2 linked regions of the Xanthobacter dioxanivorans genome follow. The protein of the gene in region 1 interacts with the protein of each later gene in a pairwise test. Links are inferred from orthologs where the notes say so. Each region holds a gene or a part of one and is shown on either strand. Other genes may lie near its edges.

What was found.
Region 2: the proteins of pheT (region 1) and secD interact in binary tests that used the Escherichia coli proteins (3 or more experiments, as listed by UniProt). The link is inferred for Xanthobacter dioxanivorans from one-to-one orthologs.

What each region holds. Positions count from the first base shown.
Region 1 is NZ_CP063362.1:1,023,073-1,033,400, forward strand. The notes cover bases 2,667-5,706. They hold pheT (phenylalanine--tRNA ligase subunit beta), read left to right. Parts: upstream 2,667-2,999; coding sequence 3,000-5,414; downstream 5,415-5,706. Other genes in these bases: pheS (phenylalanine--tRNA ligase subunit alpha), read left to right, coding at 2,667-2,987; EZH22_RS04940 (DUF3309 family protein), read right to left, coding at 5,503-5,658. Also shown: EZH22_RS04915 (BA14K family protein), read right to left, coding at 1-477; rpmI (50S ribosomal protein L35), read left to right, coding at 1,067-1,267; rplT (50S ribosomal protein L20), read left to right, coding at 1,298-1,660; more of pheS, read left to right, coding at 1,878-2,666; EZH22_RS04945 (aminopeptidase P family protein), read right to left, coding at 5,834-7,708; EZH22_RS04960 (YggS family pyridoxal phosphate-dependent enzyme), read right to left, coding at 8,381-9,058; EZH22_RS04965 (sensor domain-containing diguanylate cyclase), read left to right, coding at 9,229-10,328.
Region 2 is NZ_CP063362.1:4,028,734-4,038,951, forward strand. Bases 31-2,960 are described here. They hold secD (protein translocase subunit SecD), read left to right. Parts: upstream 31-656; coding sequence 657-2,264; downstream 2,265-2,960. Other genes in these bases: surE (5'/3'-nucleotidase SurE), read left to right, coding at 31-39; yajC (preprotein translocase subunit YajC), read left to right, coding at 271-618; secF (protein translocase subunit SecF), read left to right, coding at 2,278-2,960. In the rest of the region: more of surE, read left to right, coding at 1-30; more of secF, read left to right, coding at 2,961-3,300; EZH22_RS18795 (Mth938-like domain-containing protein), read left to right, coding at 3,344-3,730; EZH22_RS18800 (phytoene/squalene synthase family protein), read left to right, coding at 3,767-4,675; EZH22_RS18805 (serine/threonine protein kinase), read right to left, coding at 4,894-5,997; methylenetetrahydrofolate--tRNA-(uracil(54)-C(5))-methyltransferase (FADH(2)-oxidizing) TrmFO, read right to left, coding at 6,007-7,494; EZH22_RS18815 (DUF1127 domain-containing protein), read right to left, coding at 7,726-7,887; EZH22_RS18820 (FkbM family methyltransferase), read left to right, coding at 8,176-8,871; excinuclease ABC subunit UvrA, read right to left, coding at 9,175-10,218. UniProt on the Escherichia coli protein: Part of the Sec protein translocase complex. Interacts with the SecYEG preprotein conducting channel. SecDF uses the proton motive force (PMF) to complete protein translocation after the ATP-dependent function of SecA.

The sequences.
Region 1 (10,328 bases):
CGGGCAGGGATGCTGGAAGCCGTCATACCCCGTGTACGTGCCGGTTGCCGGGTTGTAGGACCGGAAACGCTGGATGCAGTAGGCCACCGAGTCACTGTAGACCGGCGTCTCCGCAGCTGCCGCCGCCGCGCCGAGGGCCACGCCGCTCGCCACGCCGAGCGCGATCCAGGCGCCGGTATTGTTATAATAGCCCCAGCCCCAGCCGGGACGGTACCAGCCCCAACCCGGGCGCCACGCGCCGGGACCCCACGCGCCCACCGGAGGACGCCACCCCGGGTGACCCCAGCCCGGACCACCAGGACCCCAACCCGGACGGCCAGGACCCCAGCCGGGGCGGACCGGTCCGGGACGGAAGCCGGGACGGTAGGCATTGGCAACCACAGCACGCCGGGGGCCGACATAGCGCGCCCCGCCCATGTAGCGTGCGCCGCCCATGTAACGCGCCCCGCCGTAGCGCATGCCACCACCGTAGCGCATGCCGCCCATGCGGGCGCCGCCACGGAATCCGCCGACACGACCGCCGCCGCGATAGGCAACGGTGTCGACGGCAGCGATGTCCCGATTGGCCTGCTGGTCTACGAGGCCCAGCCGCAACGCCTGCGCGCCCGCGGGGGCTCCGGAGAACGAAAGCACGCCGCTTGCCACGGCTATGGCCGCAAGCAGGGCTACCCTCTTCGTTCCGAACATGATGCTCACTCCCTCTACGCTGTACAGCCTCGACCGAATTTGTGTCGTTTGTTTCGCCGGACCTATGTCAAGTTACGGCTACAACGCGGCGAAGTTATTGCCACGGCTCAAATTCGGCGGGCTTCCGTTCAACCCTGCGTGACAGTGCGGCACACAAACCTCGCCGCAGTGCAGCGGCAGCCCCAACGGGGCGCCGGCCTTTCCCGCGGCCGACTTGCCGCGGCCGACTTGCCTTTCCATCCACTCTCCTGTAACGACTGCCGCCTTCGAGCCGGCCGGCGAATAAGGGCTGCCGCGCTGGCTCAGATCGCTCAACAGCAACAAGAGGCTGAGCGTTCCCCGCCGAAAGGCGTGGCGGACGCATGCCACGGAGAGCCAAATGCCCAAGATGAAGACCAAGTCGGGAGCGAAGAAACGCTTCCGTCTCACGGGTACGGGAAAAGTGATCGCGGCCCAGGCTGGCAAGCGCCATGGCATGATCAAGCGGACCAACAACCAGATCCGCAACCAGCGCGGTACCGCCATCCTGTGCGAGAGCGACGGGCGCGTGATCCGCAAGTCGTTCCTGCCGAACGGCTGACGCCGCACCGCGATCTGAAGGAGTTTTTCCATGGCCCGCGTGAAACGTGGCGTTACCTCACACGCCAAGCACAAGAAGGTCTTCGAAGCCGCCAAGGGCTTTTACGGCCGTCGCAAGAATACCATCCGCGCTGCGAAGTCGGCCGTCGAACGGTCGATGCAGTATGCCTACCGCGATCGCAAGGTGAAGAAGCGCAACTTCCGCGCGCTCTGGATCCAGCGTATCAATGCCGGCGTGCGCGCGCTTGATCTCGATTTGACCTATTCGCGATTTATCGACGGTCTCGGCAAGGCCGGGATCGAGGTCGACCGCAAGGTGCTCTCGGATATCGCCATCCACGAGCCCGACGCGTTCAAGGCCCTGGTGGAGAAGGCCAAGGCAGCGCTCGCCTGAGTTCTGCCCGAGGTCACGGCAGCGCCTGTCCCAGGACATGCGCTGCGACCCGCGCTTTTCCGTTCCGCCTTTCCGAGACCTTCAAAAGCCCCGTGCGGTGATCCGTCCGGGGCTTTTGCCATTGGGCGCGCCCCGTCTATAAGCGGCGCGACCTCATGATCGCCCGGCCGGGTGCGCCCGGTGCCGCGCGGCGATGCCAGATTCTCAGGGATTTCCCATGTCCGACCCGGTGCTGACCAACCCGAGCGCCCTTAAGGTCCTGGAGCAAGACATCGAGACCGCCGCCCTGCGTGCTCCAGACGAAGCGTCCCTCGAAGAGGTGCGCATCTCGGCCCTCGGCAAGAAGGGCTCGGTCTCCGACCTGCTGAAGTCGCTGGGCGGCATGAGCCCGGACGAGCGCAAGGTGATGGGCCCGGCCATCAACGGCCTGCGCGACCGGGTGCAGGGCCTCATCGGCCACCGCAGGTCGGCCCTGAAGCGCGAGGCGCTGGAAGCCCGCCTCGCCACCGAGACGCTGGATGTCACCCTGCCCGTGCGCGAAGCCGCCGCCGAGGCGGGCCGCGTCCATCCCATCGCCCAGGTGACCGAGGAACTGACCGCCATCTTCGCCGACATGGGCTTCTCGGTGGCCGAGGGACCGGACATCGAGGACGACTTCCACAATTTCACCGCGCTGAACTTCCCGGCCGGCCATCCCGCCCGCGAGATGCACGACACCTTCTTCCTGCCCCCCGGCGCGGACGGGGAGCGCAAGGTGCTGCGCACCCACACCTCGCCGGTGCAGGTGCGCACCATGCAGACCAAGACGCCGCCCATCCGCGTCATCTGCCCCGGCCGCACCTATCGCTGCGATTCGGACCAGACCCACACGCCCATGTTCCACCAGGTGGAGGGGCTGGTGATCGACAAGAGCGCGCACCTCGGCCACCTCAAGTGGATTCTCGAAGAATTCTGCAAGTCGTTCTTCGAAGTGGACGGGGTGAAGATGCGCTTCCGCCCGTCCTTCTTCCCCTTCACCGAGCCGTCCATGGAAGTGGACATCCAGTGCGACCGCTCCCGTCCCGGCGAGATCCGCTTCGGCGAGGGTTCCGACTGGCTGGAGATCCTCGGCTGCGGCATGGTGCACCCGAACGTGCTGCGCAATTGCGGCATCGACCCGGACGAATACCAGGGCTTCGCCTGGGGCATGGGGATCGACCGCATCGCCATGCTCAAATACGGCATGAGCGACCTGCGCGCCTTCTTCGAGGCCGACGTGCGCTGGCTCTCCCACTACGGCTTCCGCCCGCTGGACTTCCCGACGCTGGCCGGCGGCCTGAGCGCGTAAGGAGCAGGACCGATGAAATTCACCTTCTCCTGGCTCAAGGACCACCTGGAGCCCACCGCCTCGTTCGATGAGATCGTCGAGCGCCTGTCCCTCATCGGCCTGGAGGTCGAGGGCGTCGAGGACAAGGCCAAGCAGCTGGCCCCCTTCGTGGTGGGCGAGGTGCTGACCGCCGAGAAGCACCCGAATGCCGACAAGCTCAAGGTCTGCACCGTCTCCATCGGGAAAGGCGCCCCCATCCAGGTGGTCTGCGGCGCCCCCAACGCCCGCGCCGGGCTGAAGACCGTCTTCGCGGCCCCGGGCACGGTCATTCCCGCCACCGGCACGGAACTGAAGATCGGCAAGATCCGCGACGTGGAAAGCCGCGGCATGCTCTGCTCGGCCCGCGAGATGGGCCTGTCGGAGGAGCATGAGGGCATCATCGAGCTTCCGGCCGACGCCCCGGTGGGCGCGCCGTTCGCGCAGGTGCTGGGGCTCGACGATCCGGTGATCGAGATCGCCGTCACCCCCAACCGCGCCGACTGCCTCGGCGTCGCCGGCGTCGCCCGCGACCTTGCCGCCGCCGGCCTCGGCGAGCTGATGGCGCCGCGGGTGAAGCCGGTGGAGGGCACCTTCCCCGCCCCGCTGCGCGTGACCCTGGAATTCGGCGAGACCGCCCCGCTCTGCCCCGCCTTCGCGCTGCGCGTGGTGAAGGGGGTGAAGAACGGCCCCTCCCCCCAATGGATGCAGGACCGCCTGCGCGCCATCGGCCTGCGCCCCATCAATGCGCTGGTGGACGTCACCAATTTCATGACGTTCGACCGCAACCGGCCGCTCCATGTCTTCGACCTCGCCAAGGTGAAGGGCGACCTCGTGGTACGCCGCGCCCGGCCGGGCGAGACGCTGCTGGCGCTGGACGGCAAGACCTACACCCTCGACGAGAGCATGTGCGTGATCGCCGACGACACCGGCGTCGAGAGCCTCGCCGGCATCATGGGCGGGGAAGCGTCCGGCTGCGACGAGACCACCACCGACGTGGTGATCGAATCCGCCCTGTGGGATGCCATCACCATCGCCCAGACCGGGCGCAGGCTCTCAGTCAATTCGGATGCCCGCTTCCGCTTCGAGCGCGGCGTCGACCCGGCCTTCACCGTCCCCGGCCTCGACCTCGCCAGCCACCTCATCATGGAGCTGTGCGGCGGCGAGCCGTCCGAGCTGGTGCTGGCCGGCGCAATCCCGGACACCACCCGCACCATTGCCTTTCCCCTCTCCGAGGTGAAGCGCCTGTCCGGCCTCGACGCCACCGAGGCGGAAATCCGCGAGGTGCTGGAAAATCTCGGCTTCTCCCTCTCCGGCGCGGCGCCGGTGATTGAGGTGGTGCCGCCCTCCTGGCGCGGCGACATCGAGGGCAAGGCGGACCTGGTGGAAGAGGTGGTGCGCATCCTCGGCCTGGAGCGCGTGCCCTCAACCGAGCTGCCCCGCGGCGAAGACGCGCGCAAGGCGGTGCTGACGCCCCTCCAGCTGCGCAGCCGCAAGGCCCGCCGCGCCCTCGCCGCCCGCGGCATGGTGGAGGCCGTCACCTGGTCCTTCGTCTCGCAGGCGGCCGCGAAGCTGTTCGGCGGCGGCGCGCCCGAGCTGGCGTTGTCCAACCCCATCGCCTCCGACCTGTCCGACATGCGGCCGAGCCTGCTGCCCGGCCTCATCCGTTCGGCGGGGGCCAATGCCGACCGCGGCTTCGCCGACGTGGCACTGTTCGAGGTGGGACAGGTGTTCGCCGGCGACACGCCGAACGACCAGCGGCAGGCCGCCTCCGGCATCCGCCGCGGCACGGCCAAGCCCTCGGGCGCCGGCCGGCACTGGTCCGGCAACGCGGCGGCCGTGGACGTGTTCGACGCCAAGGCGGACGCCTACGCGGCCCTGTCCGCCTGCGGCGCGCCGGTGTCCAACCTCCAGGTCACCACCGATGCGCCGGGCTGGTACCACCCCGGCCGCTCCGGCACCCTGCGCCTCGGCTCCAATGCCATGGCGCATTTCGGCGAGATCCACCCGGCCGTGCTGGAGGCGCTCGATGTCGCCGGCCCGTTGGTGGGGTTCGAGATCGTGCTCGACAAGATCCCCGAGCCCAAGGCCAAGGCGACGCGGGTAAAGCCGAATCTTGAGCTGTCCGCGTTCCAGGCGGTGAAGCGCGACTTCGCCTTCCTGGTCGGCCGGGATGTGGCCGCCGCCGACATCCTGAAGGCGGCGCAGGGCGCCGACCGGAAGCTGGTCACCGGCGTCGGCGTGTTCGACATCTACGAGGGCAAGGGCATCGACCCCGACAAGAAGTCGGTGGCGGTGGAGGTCACCCTCCAGCCGCGCGAGCGCACCTTGACCGACAAGGAGATCGAGGACGTGGCCGGCCGCATCGTCGCGGAAGTGGCGAAAAAGACCGGCGCGACGCTGCGGGCCTGAGCCGCGCCAGACGCCTTCGTCATGGCCGGGCGTGTCCCGGCCATGACGAAGGCCGAAGAAAAACGCGGCCACTGAAGGTCGATCGCCCCTAGAGGCGTCCTGTCAGCGCCAGCACGATCACGACGATCAGCAGCACCCCGACGATGCCGCCCGGCCCGTAGCCCCAGCCCGAGCTGTAGCCCCAGTTAGGCAGGGCACCGACCAGCAGCAGCACGAGAACGATGATGAGGATGGTGGACAACACGGGGCAGCCTCCCTTCGGCGCACGCGTTGGCACCGCCGGCCGCGCGAGCGAACCGGCCCGGACACGCGGGCGGTTGGTTTGAACGAGGGCCGGACCCGCCGGCCTCTCGATTCTGAAAACGCCCATGCCGCGTCCAAGTTCCGCCGCTGATGCTCCTGGGCGCCCGCGGCGTGGCTCAGAGCGGTGCGGTGGCCGCCTGGAGCCAGTCCCGCACGTCCGCGTCGAGCTCCGGGGCGAGTGCCTCGGCGACCCGTTGGTGATAGGCGTCCACCTGTGCCCGTTCGGCTGCATCCAGCAGCGCCAGATCGATGAGCCGCCGGTCGTAGGGCACGAGGGTCAGAGTGGAGAAGCCGAGGCAGGGCTTCTGCGCCCCCTCCACCGCGCGCCGTTCCACCAGGATCAGGTTCTCGATGCGGATGCCGTAGGCACCGGTGCGGTAATAGCCGGGCTCGTTGGAAAGGATCATGCCCTCGGCCAGCGCCACGTGGCCGAGCTGGGAGATGCGCGCCGGCCCCTCGTGCACGGAGAGCCCCGCCCCCACGCCGTGGCCGGTGCCGTGGTCGAAATCGAGCCCCGCCGCCCACAGATATTGCCGCGCCAGCGGATCGAGCTGCGCCCCGTTGATGCCCTCGGGAAACACCGCCCGGCTAAGCGCCAGATGGCCCTTCAGCACCAGCGTGTAGTGCCGGCGCATCTCCTCGGTGGGCCGCCCCACCGCGAGGGTTCGGGTGATGTCGGTGGTGCCGTCCGGATACTGGGCACCGGAATCCAGCAGGAACAGCTCGCCGGGATGGATCGCCCGGTTGGTGGTGCGGGTGACGCGGTAATGCACGATGGCGCCGTTCTCCCCCGCCCCGGCGATGGTGGGGAAGGACACGTCGCTGAGCTGGCCCGTGCCGCGACGGAACGTCTCCAGGGCCTCGACCGCGTCGATCTCGGTGAGCCGGCCGGTGGGCGCCTCGGCATCGAACCAGGCGAGGAAGCGCGCCAGCGCCACTCCGTCACGCACGTGGGCCGCGCGCATGCCGGCGATCTCCGCCGGGTTCTTCTGCGCCTTCAGGAGGGCGATGGGGTCGGCCCCCTTGTCCACCACGCCGCCCGCCGCCTCGATCAGGCCGGCGAGCCGCACCGGCGCCGTCGCCTGGTCCACCCGCACCCTCCGCCCGAGCTCGTTCCGCCCGAGCTCGTTCCCCTTGGCGAAGGCGGCGAGCACGCGGTCGAGGTCCGAGACGCCGTGCAGGCGCGCATGCCCGGCCAGCGCCGCCCGTACCGCATGGGACAGCTTCATGGATTCCACGAACAGGTCCGGCAGCCCTTCCGCCGGCACGATGCACCAGGCGAGCGGCAACGGCGTGTGGGCCACGTCGGCCCCGCGCATGTTGAACAGCCAGGCGGCGCCATGGGGATCGGAGATCAGCGCTCCGTCGAGCTTTTCCGCCACGAGCTTCTCCTGCACCCGGCGAAGCTTGGCGGCGGTGTCCTCCCCCGCCACCGACAGGTCGAGCAGGCGGATGGGCGCCTGGGGCGCCGCCGGCCGGTCCGGCCAGACGGCGGCGACCGGGTCGGCCTCCAGCGGCGCCAGGATCCCGCCTGCCGCCGCCACCGCCTTCGCCAGCCGGTCACGCCCGTCGAGGGTGGTGCGCCAGGGATCGTAGCCCAGCCGGGCACCGCGGGGCAGGTGCTCCTCGATCCACCTGTCCGGCCGCTCCTGGGCGAGGGGAACCACGGTGAAGGCGCTCTCGTCCACCTGGGCGGGGGCCTGCAGGGTATAGCGCCCGTCCACGAACAGGGCGGCCTCGGTGGGCAGGATCACCACCGTGCCGGCGGAGCCGGTGAAGCCGGTGAGAAAGGCGAGGCGCTCCTCGCAGGCGGGGACATATTCGTTCTGGTGCGCGTCGGCCCGCGGCACCACATAGCCGTCGAAGCCCTGCCGGGCGAGCTCCGAGCGCAGCGCCGCGAGGCGGCCGGGGCCGGCCGAGCGATCAGCGAGATCGTCGAAGGTCTGGAACACGGCCTTGAAGGCCCCGGGGCTCTTGTGATGAACGGTCATGGATGGCGCCGCTGTGCGGGAGAGGACATGGCCGCGACCTTATGAGCCCGGGGGCGGGCCCGCAACGCGGTGGGTATCTCTGCGGCCACACGGAAACGCCCTTGATGGGATCGGGGCCCTGCGATTATGGTCTGCGCCGGTGCGGGCGTAGTTCAGTGGTAGAACGACAGCTTCCCAAGCTGTATGTCGTGGGTTCGATTCCCATCGCCCGCTCCAGTTTCGCGAGCTGTGACAAGAGCTTGCCAACCTACGATGCTCCTCGTCTTCGTTAACGATGCGTCCTGCGAGCCTTGCGCAGCTCAGCTCCCTCGTGGCTTTTGCCGAGCGCTTCCTCGCACGTGGCGAAGGTCGTTGACGCCTGCGACTAGCCGGCTGAGGAGCCGATTGCATCCAGATCGGCACCTGCGTCATCCGCCGCGCCATATCACGGCGCCGAACAAGCCGGCTTGCCAGGCTGGAAGGGCGAAGAGAACGCATGTCCCCAACCCAGCCCGGAGAGGGTTGGGCATAAGCAGGCAGAGCAAGGGGAAACCAAATGATTTTCCCGGCGATTGGCGCTCCCAAGGGGAATCGAACCCCTGTTTTCGCCGTGAGAGGGCGACGTCCTAGACCGCTAGACGATGGGAGCATCTCGCGGAGAGGCGGCCTCTATATCGGTGAATGCGGGGGACTTCAAGCCTCGTTCACGAGCGGACGATGACCAAAGATGGCGCTGCCGACGCGCACGTGAGTCGCGCCCTGCCGGATCGCCGCCGAAAAATCCGCGCTCATCCCCATGGAAAGGCCGCAGATCCCGTTGCGCGCCGCGATCTTCGCCAGGAGCGCGAAATGCGGGTCGGGCACGTCCTGCGCCGGCGGAATGCACATCAGGCCGGAAATTTCGAGCCGGTGACGCTCCCGGCACTCGGCGAGGAAGGCGTCCGCGGCCTCCGGCAACACCCCTGCCTTCTGCGGCTCCGCCCCCGTGTTCACCTGCACGAACAGGCGCGGCCGGCGGCCGGAGCGCGCGATCTCCTCCGCCAGGGCCGCGGCGATCTTCGGCCGGTCCACCGTGTGGATCGCGTCGAACAGCGCCACCGCCTCGCGCACCTTGTTGGACTGCAGCGGGCCGATGAGGTGCAATTCCACCGGCGGATGCGCCGCCCGCAGGGCCGGCCATTTGTCGCGGGTCTCCTGCACGCGGTTCTCGCCGAACACCGTTTGCCCCGCGTCGATCACCGGAGCGATGTCGGCGGCCGGAAAGGTCTTCGACACCGCAATGAGCGTGACGTCCGCGGGGTTGCGCCCGCAGGCGCGGCAGGCCTGCGCGATTTCGGCGCGCACCGCCTGAAGCCGTTCGATGCTGTCCATGGGTCGACCCGAACTCCGCGATACCGAACAAGGCCTTGAAGGCCCGCGAAAGCATGATGCCCGTGCACATGAACTGATCTCCCCAAGGGATCAAGAAGCGTTTAGTAGTTGGTCTGAAACCTGGTGGTTCGCCCCACCGAGCGTTGTTCCTCGGGGAGCAGGGCCGAGCGATGGTCGAAGTGAGTGGCGCGGATTCGCCGGCCGGGGACCGCCCTCAGCGATCGAGCCTGCGTCGACGCATCCTCGTCCTCATCCTGCTCGTGGCTTTCCCGCTCTCCGCCGAGCGCATGCTCGCCCTCCTGTCCGACCGGCACGACCTCATCGTCGGCGTGGAGGACGACGTGCGCGATCTCGCCCGCCGCGCCACGCTGGCGCAGATGGAGGGGCTCACCCGGGCGCGCACCGTGCTCGACGTGGTCTCGCGGCAGGCGCCGGACCTGCTCAAGGAGCCGGCGGAGTGCGTACGCTACGTCACCCGGCTGGCGGATGAGGTCGCCGGCATACAGGGGGTCTACGTCGCCGATCCCTCCGGCCAGGTGCGCTGCGCCCATCTCCCGCTCGCCATGGGGGTTAATCTCTTCGACCGCGCCTATTTCCAGGAGGCGCTGGCCGGAGACGACGTGGTCATGACCAACCTCACCGTGTCACGCGTCAGCGGCCGCAACTCCGTGTTCCTGCTGCGTGCCGAGCGCGGCGCCGACGGCCGGCCCAAGACGGTGACCGGGGTTTTGGTCGACCTGCAATGGCTGTCGCGGATCGCCGCCGGCAGCGCGGTGGAATCCGGCGCCGTGGTGGACGTGGTGGCGGACGGCGGCACGGTGCTGGTGCGCTATCCGGCGCAGGCGGACATCGTGGAGCACCATTTCCCCGACCATCCGCTGACCCGCGCCATCCTCGCCGCCGACGAGGGCATCGTCACCGCGCCGGGCTATGACGGAAAGGAGCGGATCTTCGCCTTCAGCCGCTTCGAGGGGCTGGACCTGCGCGTGGTGGTGGGCATGGAGACCGCCAAGGTGCTCGCGCCCATCGACCGCAAGATCCTTGCCACCGCGGTGGCGCATTTCGTGGCGCTCGCCTGCTTCCTGCTTCTGGCCTGGGTGGCGGCCGAGCACCTGGTGATCGCGCCCATCACGCGCCTGGCGCGGGCGGTTGCGGCGGTCGGACGCGGCGAGGCCACCCGGGTGAAGGACGTGGGGGTGCGCGAGTTCACGCCGCTGGTGCAGGCCTTCGACGAAATGGCGCAGCGCCTGTCGCAGCGCAACAGCGAGTT
Region 2 (10,218 bases), 3.0 Mb from region 1 along the record:
CAGATGACGAAGCTGGCCCTGCTGTTCGACGGCAAGTGAACGCAAGAGGTGAACGCAGGAGGTGAACGCAAGCCGGCGCCGCCGGGCGCGGCATCACCCGGATGCCCTTGCGGAAGAGGGCTTTGGCGACGGCGGGCGCCGTTCGCCTTCAACAGGTCCGTGATCGACCCGGCCCGGCGTTTGCATTCGACGGGACGGCCGCTATAGTCCCGCCGCTTCGCCGGACTGCGGTTCGGCAGGGATTCCCAACACAGACGAACGAGGACGCAAATGTTCATTACGCCCGCTTTCGCTCAAGGCGCCACGGGAGCCGGCGGCGGGACCGACATGCTCATTCAGCTTGCCCCGTTCCTGCTCATCTTCGTGGTCATGTACTTCCTCATCCTGCGGCCGCAGCAGAAGCGCGCCAAGGCCCACCAGGAAATGGTGACCGCCCTGCGCCGCGGCGACGTGATCGTCACGGCCGGCGGCCTCGTGGGCAAGGTGACCCGCGTGGTGGACGAGGCCGAGATCGAGCTGCAGATCGCCGACAACGTCCGCGTGCGCCAACTGCGCTCGCAGATCGCCACCGTCCGCGCCAAGGGTGAGCCGGCCAAGGACGAAGCCCCCGCGGCCTGAGCCAGCGGCCTGATTCCGACAAGAGACACGCGCGCGACATGCTGCACTTCTCCCGCCTCAAGACCACGGCGATTCTCGTCACCATCGCCATAGGGCTCCTGTTCGCGCTTCCCAACGTCCTGCCCCAGAGCGTGCTGGCGCACCTGCCCTCGTGGCTGGCGTCCAGCCGCGTCACGCTGGGGCTCGACCTCCAGGGCGGTTCGCACATCCTGCTCGAGGTGGACGGCACGGCGCTGCGCAAGGAGCGCACCGAGCAGGTGCGCGACGACGTGCGCCGCGTGCTGCGCGACCAGAAGATCGGCTATTCCAACCTCGTGGTGCGCGACACCAGCGTGAGCCTGCGCCTGCGCGACCCCACCGAGACCCAGAAGGCGGTCACCGAGCTGCGCAAGCTCGCCACCCCGGTCACCAACGCCTTGTTCGGCAATTCCTCGGGCGAGATGGACATCGCCGTCTCCTCGTCCTCGGAGGGGGCCGTCACCGTCCAGCTCACCGAGGCGGGGCTCACCGCGCGCATGCGCTCGGCGGTGGACCAGTCCATCGAGATCATCCGCCGCCGTATCGACCAGCTCGGCACGGTGGAACCCAACATCCAGCGCCAGGGCCTCGACCGCATCCTGGTGCAGGTGCCGGGCCTGCAGGACCCGCAGCGCCTCAAGAACCTGCTCGGCCAGACCGCCAAGCTCTCGTTCCGCATGGTGGACATGTCCATGTCGCCGCAGCAGGCGCTGGAAGGCCGCCCGCCGCCGGAATCGGACGTGCTGCAGGGCCAGGACGGCCAGCCCTATCTGGTCGAGAAGCAGGTGCGCGTCTCCGGCGAGGACCTGGTGGACGCCCAGGCGGGCTTCGACCAGACCACCCGCGAACCCATCGTCACCTTCCGCTTCAATTCCAACGGCGCCAAGCGCTTCGCCGCGGTCTCGCAGGAGGCGGTGGGCCGGCCCTTCGCCATCGTGCTCGACAACCAGGTGATCTCGGCGCCGGTGATCCGCGAGCCCATCCTCGGCGGCTCCGGGCAGATCTCCGGCTCGTTCAGCGTGCAGCAGGCCAACGACCTCGCCATCCTCCTGCGCGCCGGCGCCCTGCCGGCCCCGCTCAAGGTGGTGGAGGAACGCACCGTCGGCCCGAGCCTCGGCGCCGATTCCATCCATGCCGGCAAGGTGGCCGCCTACGTGGCCACCGGCCTCGTGGCGGTGTTCATGCTCGCGGTCTACGGCCTGTTCGGCCTGTTCGCGCTGGTGGCGCTGGCCGTGCATATCATGCTCATGTTCGCCCTGCAGTCGGTGCTGGGGGCGACGCTGACCCTGCCGGGCATCGCCGGCGTCGTGCTCACCATCGGCATGGCGGTTGATTCCAACGTCGTCATCTTCGAGCGCATGCGCGACGAGGCGCGGGAAGGCCGGTCTGCCATCTCGGCCATCGACAAGGGCTTCGTGAACGCCCTCGGCACCATCCTCGACGCCAACATCACCTCGCTTGCCACGGCGGTCATCCTGTTCCTCATGGGCGGGTCGGGCCCGGTGCGCGGCTTCGCCGTCACCTACATCCTCGGCCTTCTGACCACCATGTTCACCGCCTACACCCTGACGCGGCTCATGATCGCCTATTGGGTGAAGTGGCGGCGGCCGGCGAAGCTGCCCATCTGAAGGTCCGCCGCACATGCCTTTGATCGACTACATCCCGGCGCAGACCAACATCCACTTCATGCGCCTGCGCCACTGGACGTTCCCGTTCTCGGCGGCGCTGTCCATTGTCGCCGTGCTCCTGTTCGCCATCTACGGCTTCAATCTGGGCATCGATTTCCGCGGCGGCACGCTCATCGAGGCGCAGACCAGCCAGCAGGTGGCCGACGTGGGCGCCCTGCGCGAGCACCTCACGGACCTCGACGTGGGCGACGTGCAGATCCAGGAGTTCGGCTCACCGCGCGACGTGCTGATCCGCATCGGCGCGTTCGGCAGCACCGACGAGGCCCAGCAGGCGATCCTTGCCAAGGTGAGGGACGTGCTCGGCACCGAATACACCATCCGCCGCGTGGAGACGGTGGGTCCCAGCGTTTCCGGCGAGCTGGTGCGCCAGTCCATCCTCGCCCTCGTGCTCGGCGCGGTGGCGGTTCTGGCCTATCTGTGGTTCCGCTTCGAGTGGCAGTTCGCGGTGGGCGCCATCGTGACGACGATGCACGACATCTTCGTCACGCTGATGATCTATTCGGCGTTCGGGATCGACTTCGACCTCACCTCCATCGCCGCCATCCTCACCATCATGGGCTATTCGCTCAACGACACGGTGGTCGTGTACGACCGCATCCGCGAGATGCTGCGCCGCTACAAGAAAATGCCGCTGCCCGAGCTGCTCGACGTGGCGGTGAACGCCACCTTCTCGCGCACCATCATCGTCTCCACCACCACCTTCTTCGCCACCCTCGCCCTGTATTTCTTCGGCGGCGAGGTGCTGCGCGGCTTCTCGCTGGCGATGACGGTGGGCGTGGTGATCGGCACCTATTCCACCATCTTCGTGGCGGCGCCCATCCTCATCCATCTCGGCCTGCGCGCCTCGGTGGTGGCGGCCGATGCCGAGGCGGATGGCGCTGCAGCCAAGGCGCTGCCTGCCAAGGCCGAGGCCGCGAAGGCCGAGCCGGGCAAGGCGTCGCCGTCGGGTGGGCCGTCCAAGCCGGCCAAGGCCTGAGGCGGTGGCGCGGGCGCCCGGCGATCCTTCGCCTCCGCGTGACTTGTCTCCGCGCGATTTGCCCCTGCGCCAGTTCCTGCCCCGTCAGGTCGCCATCGACGGCTATGGCGACCAGTTCTTCCATTTCGCCGGCATGTCCCATGCCGGCTCCATCCTGGCGCTGCCGTCCGGTATCCGCGCCTGGGCTCCGGCCGCCATGGCGCAGGTCGATGCGGGCGCCCTCGCGCCCATCCTCGCCGAGGCTGCGGCGTTCGAGCTGCTGTTCATCGGCACGGGGGCCGACCCGGCGCATCTCAGGGAGCCGCTGAAGCAACTCCTGCGCGGCAAGGGCCTGCGCTTCGAGCTGATGCCCACACCGGCTGCCGCCGCCACCTACAACGTGCTGCTCGCCGAGGGCCGCCGGGTGGGCGCGGCCCTCATTGCCGTCTGACGGCGGGCGGAGGAGGCCCCCATGTCCCCGGCCCCCATGTCCCCGCCCCCCATGTCCCCGGATGCGCCCCCCGATGCGCTCATCGCCGCCGCCTATGCCTATTGCGCCGAACAGGTGCGGGCACAGGACCGCGACCGTTTCCTCGCCGCGCTTTTCGCGCCCGAGGAGCTGAGGCGCCATCTCCTTGCCCTCTACGCCTTCAGCCTCGACGTGGCGCGGGTGCGCGAGGTGGTGCGCGAGCCGCTCCCCGGCGAGGTGCGCCTCGCCTGGTGGCGGGAGGTGATCGAGGGGCAGGGGAGGGGCGCCGTGGAAGGCCACCCCATCGCCGCGGCGCTGCTGGACACCGCTGACCGCTTCGCCCTGCCGCGCGCGAGCCTGGTCGCCCTCGTGGATGCGCGCATATTCGACCTCTACGATGATCCCATGCCGTCAGTGGCGGACCTGGAAGGCTATGCGGGGGAGACAGCCTCCGCTTTGCTGCAGCTCTCGGCGCTGGTGCTTTCCCCGGCCGCGGCTGCGGCGACAGGTGACCTGTCCGGCCATGGGGGCGTGGCGCTGGCCATGACCGGGCTCCTGCGCGCCTTCCCCATCCACGCGGCGCGCGGGCAGTGCTATTTGCCGCTCGATCTCCTCGCGCGGCACGGCATCGGGCGGGATGACGCGGTGTCCGGCACCGTGACGCCACAGCTCCAGGCCGCCCTCGCGGATTGGCGAGCGCAGGCGGCGCGGCACCTCGCGGCGGCGCGGGACGCAGCCGTAAAGCTTGGCCCGGCTGATGCCGTCGCGGCGCCCTATCTGCCGCTGGCGCTGGTCGCGGGCGACCTCAAGGCGCTGGCGCGGGTGAAGGACCCGTTTCGGCAGGTGGGCGGGCTTTCGCCATTCCGGCGCCAGTTCGCCCTCTGGCGCGCGGCACGCCGGGCGGCGTCCGGGCGGGTGTGGTTCTGAGGGGGCTCGTGCGCCGGGCGACTGGAGCAGTGACGAAAAGGGAGCGGTGCCCCGGCATGAAGACCCTGCCGAAGGGGCTCGGAAGGGCGCTTGCGGGTCTCAGCAGCACGGAGCCAGAGCCTGTTTCGCAGACCTCTCCGCCGGGTCCCGGCTCTGCGCGCCGGCTTCTGCCGTCGGTGAGGCTCCTCCGTCGATGGCCCCGGGCGCGGTCGCGCGTCTCACGCTGCCGGGCGGGTGATCCGGTCCGTCAGGTTCAGCCGACCCCGCGCGATCTCCGCCACCAGCAGCCGGACGGGCTCCGATCCCGCCAGCTCGTCCAGCATCTCGATCTGGTTGCGGGCGACGAGCAGCAGCAGGTCGTCCCGTACTGCGCCGTCTGGACCGTGGGGCAGGGCCTCCACCAGCTGGAGCCGGTCGAGATGCGGCCGGTCGGGCAAAGCGGCGGCGAGATGCGCGCGCAGCGCCTCCTCCGTCACCGTCCCGCGCGGGGCGACGAACGCGTAGAGGCCCACCTTGCCGCCCAGGGTCTGGAAGTCGGCCATGTGCACCTCGGCCACCGCCGGATGGGTGGCGAGGGCCGCCGCGATGCGCGGCGCCACCTGGGTGACCCTGGGGCCGCGCCCCTCGGTATCTGAATACGACATGAGGCGGCGCGTGACGAAGCGGTAGAGCTTCTTGCCCGTTGCCATCCATACCCGGGTGGGCAGGCTCTTGGTCGCCAGCATCTTCTTCTCGCGGGCGGTGAGCGCCTGCGGGCAGTATGTGCGCTTGTGCTTCAGGAGGTGCCGCAGGTCCTCATAGGCCAGCACCCGCCCCATCTTCCAGCGCCGGCTGATGGGCAGGGCCAGCTGGAAATCCATGAGCCAGGCTTCGCCGTCCGCCCCGCGCAGCCAGTTCTGCTGCTTGGCGAGGTCGTTGTGCACATATCCGGCGGCATGCAGCGTATGCAGCGCCGCCTTGGCGGAGCGGAAGAAATGGAGGTCGCCGGCGGGCCGGGCGATCTGCAAAGGCACGCCCTCCACCCAGCCGCGCACCAGGAAGCGGTCGCCCACGGCGAGGAGCGGGGTCGTCACCCCGGTGCGGGTGACACGCTCCAGCGCCTTGATCTCGAAGGCGGCGAGGCGCCGGGCCAGAGGCGCCAGCCACGGCGAGACCTCGTTCCAGCGCCGGCGCACGGCTGGCCACGCGCGCCCGCGCGCATCCGTCCAGGTGCCGCGCTCGACGGTTGAGAACACGTCGCGCTTCAGCACCGTATCGACGGCGAAACGGGCCGGGTCGGCACGGTATTCCACGGGCGGCGGCGAGCTGGACATGCGCGGCATGAGCGCCTCCTAAGCCGCCCGGGCCGGCGTGTCGAGCCACGCCGCCATGTGGGCGAGCGCCCGGACGGCGAGGGCCTTCTTCTTGGCCAGCGTCTTCTCGGCGCCGCGCAGGCGCTTGCCGGGCTCGCCGCGCGGGGCCTCCTCCAGCGGCGGGAAGAGGCCGAAATTGATGTTCATGGGCTGGAAGGAGCGCGCCGCGCTCTCCTCCTGCGCCTCCACATGGCCGCCGGTGATGTGGGCGAGCAGCGCCCCGTGCGCCGTGGTGGGCGGCGGCGGCACCACCGCTTCGCCGAGCCGCTCGGCCGCCGCGAAGCGTCCCGCCATGAGCCCCACCGCCGCGCTTTCCACATAGCCCTCGCAGCCGGTGATCTGGCCGGCGAAGCGCAGCCGCGGATCCGCCTTCAGCTGCAGCGTTGCGTCCAGCAGGCGGGGCGAGTTGAGATAGGTGTTGCGGTGGAGGCCGCCGAGGCGCGCGAACTCGGCATTCTCCAGCCCCGGAATGGCGCGGAACACGCGTGCCTGCTCGCCATGGCGCAGCTTCGTCTGGAAGCCCACCATGTTGTAGAGCGTGCCGAGCTTGTTGTCCTGGCGCAGCTGGACGATGGCATAGGCCTTGACGTCCGGGGCGTGGGGATTGGTGAGGCCCACCGGCTTCATGGGGCCGAAGCGCAGGGTCTCGCGGCCGCGCTCGGCCATCACCTCGATGGGCAGGCAGCCGTCGAAATAGGGCGTCTTCGCCTCGAAGTCGCGCATGGGCGCCTTCTCGCCGGCGATGAGGGCATCCACGAAGGCGTGGTACTGGGCTTCGTCCAGAGGGCAGTTGATATAGTCCGCCCCGGTGCCACCGGGCCCGGGCTTGTCGTAGCGCGACTGGAACCACGCCTTGCCCATGTCGATGCTGTCGAAATGCACGATGGGGGCGATGGCGTCGAAGAAGGCGAGCGCGCTCTCGCCGGTGCGCGCCAGAATGGCCTCCGCCAGCGCGGCGGAGGTGAGGGGGCCGGTGGCGAGGATCACCTTGTCCCAGTCGGCGGGGGGCAGGTCGGTGACCTCCTCGCGGCGGATCTCGATGAGGGGGTGATCTTCCAGCGCCTGCGTCACCGCGCGCGAGAAGCCCTCGCGGTCCACGGCGAGGGCGCCGCCGGCGGGCACCTGATTGAGGTCGGCGCAACGCAGGATGAGCGAGCCGGCCTGCCGCATTTCGGCATGCAGGACGCCCACCGCATTGGCCTGCGCGTCGTCGGAGCGGAAGGAGTTGGAGCAGACGAGCTCGGCGAGGCCATCGGTGAGATGGGCTTCGGTGGTGCGCTGCGGACGCATTTCATGCAGCACCACGGGCACGCCCCGCGCCGCGATCTGCCAGGCCGCCTCGGACCCGGCGAGGCCGCCGCCGACCACATGCACCGCCGGACCCCCGGTCACGGGCGCGAGAGCCTGGACGTCGGCAGTTCGGGCCAGGTCGATCTGGACCGGCGCGCGCGTGGCTTCACCCGGCATTCGTCCTCCTTGCTCCCGCGGGGTGGCCAATTGCCTCCCCGTTCCGGGATGGGATGGAGGGTGTGCCACAGCCGGGCGTCCGGCTTCAACCCTCCGAGCCGCGCCAAGCCGCGCAATCCGGGCCGGGCGTGGGCCGAGAACGCATTGCCCCATAAACGAAAATGGCCCCTGGGGGGCCATTCTCACGCGCCGGCGGAAATCCGCCAGCCGTTCATTCTTTGTCGTTGGCGGTCAGCCGGCGACGGATGCGTGCCGCGCTACGGCGCGGATCTCGCCACGGGTCACATTGATGTCCGCGAGGCTGCGATCGTCGAGCTGGGACAGCTCAGCCACGGTGCGATTGTAGACCTGCCACCGGCGGAACTGCCGCGCCAGGAAACCCCAGAGCAACATGATTTCTCTCCACTCATTCGCAGGATGCATCTGCACCACGCGATTCTCGTAACGATACATAGCGCGTCATGCTGCAATGCCATAGAATGGCGATCGCATTGCAGCATTGCGCCTCGCGCATGATCCGGGTTGCCGCACGCTGCGTGCGGTGACGCTATGTAATACAACTAAGCAACGTTTCTTGTAGTCACTCCTTCGAGCGCGTGCGATGAAGCGCTTATCTTCATATCCACGATGTTGAAGCGCTTGCTGTCAGCGGAGATGGGACGAGACCTGAGGGATTTGCTCATGTCTATGCTTAACGGCGTCGGACAGATGACGGATACGGTGACGTCCGGGCATGAAGAACAAAGCCTCGTCGCCAGTTTTTTTGCCGGCAAAGTCGGTTATTTCGTCGAAGTGGGCGCTTACGATCCGGTTTACCAGAGCCAGACCTACCACCTGGAGTTGGGTGGCTGGGATGGGCTGCTGATCGAGCCGCTGCCGGACCTTGCGGACAATCTGCGCAGAAGCCGCCGGGCGCAGGTGCGGCAATGTGCCTGCGTGGCGCCGCAGCAAGCGGCGGCGGGGCACATCGCGCTGCTGGAGCGCCGCGGCAACAGCACCGTGCGCTTCGATCCCCGGAAGGTGACGGATGAGCTGGTGATCGACGTGCCTGCGTCCACGCTGGATTGCGTGCTGGAAGACGCCGGCATCGAACGGCTGGATTACCTGTCGGTGGACGTCGAAGGGGCCGAGCCGGACGTGCTGCGCGGGCTGGACCTGTCCCGCTATCGACCGAAGCTCATCCTGGTGGACGACCTGACGCGCTTCGGGGAGACAACGAGCCTGCTGAGGCGTGGCGGCTACCGGCTGGTGCGCCGCACCGGGCACAATGCCTGGTTCGTGCCTCGGGAAGAACGCTTCCCGCTCGGCCTGGACGGCCGGCTGCAGCTCGCATGGACCTACGGAATCGGACGGATGCTGCGGCGCATCCGCCGCTGACCCACACGCCATCGCCTCGCTCTCCGCAGGCTGGCCTGCCTCTCGATCCTGTCGCCACACGCTCTGTCGCCCCACTGCCCGGGAGCCGCGTGCTTGCCGCGTCCGCATCCTTGCGCGGCACGCGCCCGGCTGCGCCCCGGTCACGCGAGAGGCGATGCCCGGATGACGATGCCCGTCAGAGGATGCCCGCCGCCTCTATCCGGCGGCGTCCATCAGGGCTGGCGAGCCCGTCCGCCCGAACCGTCCGCCTTCCGCCTGGCGTGGTGGTGCCGCCTGTTCGGCAGCCTGGCGTGAGGGTCGCCCCTATTCAGCGGCCTGGCGTCGCCGCCGTCCGCGGACCGGCCTGGCGCTCTCGGCGGGCGTTTCCGCAAGCAGGCTCGCCGGTTCTTCCGCAACGTCCGGTGGCGTCCGGCTCCGCGCGGCTCCACGCACCTGCGCGGCACCCGTGGCCCGATCGCGTGGCCCCGCCATGGGGCGGCGCGCCAGCACCTCGGCGAGGAAGTGGCCGGTGTGGGAGCGCGGATGCTGCGCCACGGTCTCCGGCGTGCCGGCCACCACGATCTCGCCGCCCCCATCCCCGCCCTCGGGGCCGAGGTCCAGGATCCAGTCGGCGGTCTTGATGACTTCGAGATTGTGCTCGATCACCACCACCGAATTGCCCTGCTCCACCAGTTCATGCAGCACTTCGAGCAGCTTCTTCACGTCGTGGAAGTGCAGGCCCGTGGTGGGCTCGTCGAGGATATAGAGGGTGCGCCCCGTGGCGCGCTTCGACAGCTCCTTGGAGAGCTTCACCCGCTGCGCCTCGCCGCCGGAGAGCGTGGTCGCCTGCTGGCCCACCTTGATGTAGTCGAGGCCCACGCGGTGCAGCGTCTCCAGCTTCTCGCGCACGGACGGCACCGCCTTGAAGAACTGCGCGCCCTCTTCCACCGTCATGTCCAGCACGTCGGCGATGGACTTGTTCTTAAAGGTGACCTCCAGCGTCTCGCGATTGTAGCGCTTGCCCTTGCACACGTCGCAGGTGACGTAGACGTCCGGCAGGAAGTGCATCTCGATCTTGATGACGCCGTCGCCCTGGCAGGCCTCGCAGCGCCCGCCCTTCACGTTGAACGAGAAGCGACCGGCGCCGTAGCCGCGCGCCTTGGCCTCCGGCAGGCCGGCGAACCATTCGCGGATGGGGGTGAAGGCCCCGGTATAGGTGGCGGGATTGGAGCGTGGCGTGCGGCCGATGGGCGACTGGTCGATGTCGATGACCTTGTCGAGGTGCTCCAGCCCCTCCAGCTTGTCGAACGGGGCCGGCGCCTCGGAGGCGCCGTTGAGGCGCCGCGCCACCGCCTTGTAGAGGGTGTC